One region of the Serratia sarumanii genome, then DNA from elsewhere that is predicted to be linked to it. Evidence: riboswitches for the same ligand, from Rfam matches in the RefSeq annotation. Region 1 holds a riboswitch; the other holds the start of a gene.

The links. A riboswitch is a leader RNA that binds a small molecule or an ion and turns the genes downstream of it on or off. The one in region 1 is predicted to bind fluoride.
Region 2: linked by a shared signal. The riboswitch ahead of SSARUM_RS11725 (DHHA2 domain-containing protein) and the one ahead of crcB (fluoride efflux transporter CrcB) in region 1 are both predicted to bind fluoride.

Annotation. Positions count from the first base shown of each region.
Region 1 covers NZ_CP124750.1:1,164,382-1,166,580, forward strand. The annotation lists gene SSARUM_RS05470 (TetR/AcrR family transcriptional regulator) at 1-369, opposite strand, end outside; gene crcB (fluoride efflux transporter CrcB) at 658-1,041, opposite strand; fluoride riboswitch at 1,121-1,183, opposite strand; gene SSARUM_RS05480 (diguanylate cyclase) at 1,439-2,199, opposite strand, start outside.
Region 2 covers NZ_CP124750.1:2,451,985-2,454,183, forward strand. The annotation lists gene SSARUM_RS11720 (adenine nucleotide alpha hydrolase family protein) at 1-352, opposite strand, end outside; gene SSARUM_RS11725 (DHHA2 domain-containing protein) at 356-1,321, opposite strand; fluoride riboswitch at 1,362-1,437, opposite strand; gene SSARUM_RS11730 (diguanylate cyclase domain-containing protein) at 1,618-2,199, shown strand, end outside.

The DNA of each region.
Region 1 (2,199 bases):
TACCACCGGGTTGCGCGTGGCCTCGGCGGTCACTTCCAGCATCAGCATGTGATCGGTTTCGCTCTCGCCCGGCTGCTGAAACAGCGTGCGCGCCGCCAGCGTGCCGGCGATCAGGTTGATGTGATCGCCAAGGTTTTCCAGCCGTTGCATCTTGCTGGCGATGATGCGGTTGACGATCTCTTCGATAATCGCGTCTTTATTGGCGAAATAGCGATAGATTTGCCCGACGCTGAGCTGCGAGCCCTGGGCGATCTCCGCCATGCTGGCGGCGTGGAAGCCGTGGCGGCGGAAGCTGGTTTTCGCCGCTTCGACGATCTGATCGCGGCGGGCCTGCACCTTGGCCTGTTTACTGTCGTTGGGGGAGAGCATCTGCCCGATCCTTTGCTACGCGTGAGCCGGGTTCACATTTCTGGGTGTGAACGTTCATTCTCAATTGTAGTGTAACCGGCGGGAAAGACGCAACATGAACGCGTGCTGCGGGAAAAAGCGCTTAAGCGAACAGGTAGGATTTGATAAAGGCGGCGACGATCAGCACGCACAGCGCAACGGCAATCGCTTCGGCGGCGGTTTTCGGCAGGCTAAACATAGCGGTTTCTCATCCAGTCAGGAGTACTGGATGAGATTATGCGCATGCAAGATTAAGGAAACATTAAGGGCTTAGCGCCCGTTGACCCACATCACCAGCATGAAAGCCAGCAGCGTCATCGCCAGCGAGCCGGCCAGGTTGAGCAGCATGTTGGCCAGCGCCCAGCCGAAGCGGCCATCCTGCATCAGGTATACCACCTCCAGCGAAAAGGTGGAGAAGGTGGTCAGGCCGCCGCAGAACCCGGTGGTGATCAGCAATTTCCAGGTGGGATCCAGATGCGTCATGCGGGTGAAAATCGCCATCGCCAGGCCGATGATAAAACCGCCGATCAGATTGACCATCAGCGTACCGAGCGGAATGTGGGCGTTCAGCGGGTTCATTTTCATGCTTACCGCCCAGCGCAAAACGCTGCCGACGCCGCCGCCGATAAATACGGCCAGTAAAGAGCTCAACATGGGGCAACTCCCTTTCAATCAGAGAAATTCACGGGGTTCGGAAAGGGACAGGCGTAACGCTACGCGCCTCTCTCCGAGAGGTTACGTAGACATCATCAGCCTGTGAAGGCGGTTAGGGAGGAATGTCATCTCCAGCGTGCCGCACGGCCTTTTTCGCCGCACCGGATGGATGTTACACCTAACGCCGCCTATTTTGTAGTATCGACAATCTGCGAGGTCACCCCATGAAAATCAGAACGGCGCGCCTGAGCGATCGCCGAATTAATGACGGCGCTGGATTATCCCGGCACCGAGGCGCTGCTGGTGGCGGTGGAAAGCGAGCGGGCGCATGCGTTTTACCGGCGTGAAGGCTTTGTCGAAGCGCCGAAGTATTTTGCCAAGTTATTAAACCAGTCAGTTAGTCGCCCGTCGGCGCCGCCGTTTCCAGCCGGTTGCGGCCATTTTGCTTCGCCCGGTAAAGCGCGCCGTCGGCCGCTTTCAGCCAGTCCAGATAACCGCCCAGCGCGGGGTGGTAGTTGGCGATGCCGGCGCTGATCTGCAGCCGCAGCTGTGGTGCCTCTTTGAAGATGACGGCGTCCAGCCGCTGCTGGATGCGCCGCAGGACGGTTACCGCCTGTTCGGCGCTGGTGTTCGGCAGCACTGCGCCAAACTCGTCGCCGCCGTAGCGCCCGACGATATCCACGTTGCGCAAGCCGATCAGCAGCTCTTCCGCCAGCGCCGCCAGGGCCTCATCCCCTAAAGCGTGGCCGAAGGTGTCGTTGATGGTTTTGAAGCGATCGATATCCATCAGGATCAGCGTGGCGTTGTCCTGGTAGCGGCGGCAGCTGTCAAACTGGCGATGCAGCAGGTGCTCCCAGTGGCGGCGGTTGTACAAGCCGGTCAGCCCATCGCGAGTGCTGATGCGTTGCAGCTCCTGTTTCTTTTCCGCCAGCCGCTTGGCGGTGCGGTAGGTCACCAGCCCGAGCAGCGTCGGGTACAGGTAGATCATCGGCAGGCACAGATAGATTTGCAGCGGCGTGCTGTGCGGTTGAAACGGGAAGCCGAGCAGCGCGCCGGTCAGCGCCGCCGTGGCCAATTGAATCGCCAACCCTTTGACAAACAGCGCTTTGCCGGCGGAAGCGATGTTGTTCATGCTCATCATCGACAGGATGACGATCG
Region 2 (2,199 bases), 1.3 Mb from region 1:
CGCCAAACGGACGGTTCTGATGGCCGAGCAACAAAAGATCGACGCCTTCACGGGCAATCAGGGCTTCGACGTCTTTGAAGCGATGGATGCTGACGATTGCGCGCACCTCCAGGGGGATTGAGCAGTCTTCCACCAGGCGGCTGAGCATGGCTTTGGCGGCGATCACCTCGCTGGACTGGCGATCTTTGGTTTGCGCATCGCTGAGGTAGTCCAGCTCGGCATAGTCGGCGCTGATGTGCGCCACGGTAATGCGCGTATTCATCTGCTGATTGAGGCGTTCGGCATGGCGCAACAGCAGCCGGCCGTCGCGTTCATCCTGTACCAGCAGTAAAGCATGTTGATAGAGCGGCATGACTTATCTCCCTGCGTTAGCGATCTGGAGGGTTAACCACGGTAAAACCTCTTTTTTTCGGCTCGTCATACCGGGCAGCGATACCTGACGAATGCCGAGCACCCGGTTCGACGAGAAATACAGGGTGGAGCGGCGGCGGGTGATATCGGTGACCAATAGTGCAGCCATCTCCAGCCCGGCTTCCTGCTTCGCTTGTTCAAGCGCCTGTTGCAGTGCGGGCAACAGCGGATCGATGTCGCTCATGGCCCGCACTTCTATCTGCGACAGCAGCAGCGAGACGCTATGGATGCGGTAATCCTTGGCGTCGCGGTGCAGCAACTGCGCGGCGGATTGCCCCGAGAGATCGGTTTTGGCGGCTAGCAGCCCGGCGGTGAAGGCGTCATAGTCGACGTGAGAGATTGCGCGTAACCGGGTGACCGCCAGCCGATCCTGTTCCGTGGTGGTTGGCGCACTGAGCGCGACGGTATCGCTCAGGATGGCGCCCAGCAGCAGCGTGGCCTGGGCGGCGTTAAGTGGCATTGGCTTTTCTGTCGTCAGGATCTGCAGGATCACGGTGGCGCAACAGCCGACGGCGCGCACCCAGACATCGGGCGGGTTGCGGGTGACTAACGTGCCCAGCCGGTGATGGTCGATAACGCCGACCACGTCGCTGTCGAGCAATGAGGCCGGGCCTTGTTCGATATCGGTAAAGTCGACCAGCCAGACTTTGCGGTCACGAAGATCGCCTTTCAGCAGCGCAGGCGCCTGTACGCCGGCGGCAGCCAGTATGTAGCGGGTTTCCGGCGTCAGGTCGCCGAGGCGGAAAGCCACGGCCGGTTTGCCGAGGTGATTGAGCCAGTCCGCGACCACCAGCGCGCTGCAGATGCTGTCGCTGTCGGGATTTTTATGGCCGAAAACGTACAGGGGCATTTCCCGCGCGACGGCATCGGGCTGGAACGGAAAAGGGGTAAGACGTGAGATTTCATTCATAGCGACTCCTGACATACCTGCCTAAAAAATAAAGCGAAGTTGTATATCAGGCGTCATCATCCGGTTCGAGTGAACGCGGCGGTTGGGAAAGGTGGAACACCATCACCTTGTGAACGACTGTAGCGCAGCGCGGGGGTAAACGCAACGGCCGGCAAAGCTGGCGAGAATGCGCAATCGGATTGATACTGAGTGAGTCTATGATGGACAAGGATATTTGTCGCTGACCGACGGATAGGGCGAACGGACTCACGCCGGCTGGCTGCGCCGGATCCGTGGGTGACACAATGGGAGACAACATGCTCGAACCCTGCTTCCCCGAAAACGAAGCCGAACGCCTGTCGGTATTGAATTCGCTGAACGTGCTGGATTCAAACTCGGTGGAAAAACTGGATCGCATCACGCGGCTGGCGGCGAAATACTTCGGCGTGACCATTGCGCTGGTGTCGCTGATCGACCGGGATCGCCAATGGTTTTTATCGCGCTACGGTCTGGATGCCCGGGAAACGCCGCGCAATATCTCGTTTTGCGGCCATGCGATCTTGCAACGCGAAGCGCTGGTGGTGCCCGATACCGCCAACGACCCGCGATTTTTCGATAATCCGCTGGTGATCGGCGGGCCGCGGATCGGTTTTTACGTCGGGCAGCCGCTGTTGTCGCTCGACGGGTTGCCGCTCGGCACCCTGTGCATTATCGACAGCCACCCGCAGCCGTTTTCCCCGGAACAACTGGCCGATCTGCATGATTTCGCCGCCGTGGTGGAGGAGTATCTGCAAAGTATTGAGCGCCACGTCTATACCGAAAACCTGAAGTCCGACCTGCAGCGCACGGAGGCCCTGTTCGAACAGACCTTCGCCCAGGCGGCGGTAGGGATGGCGCTG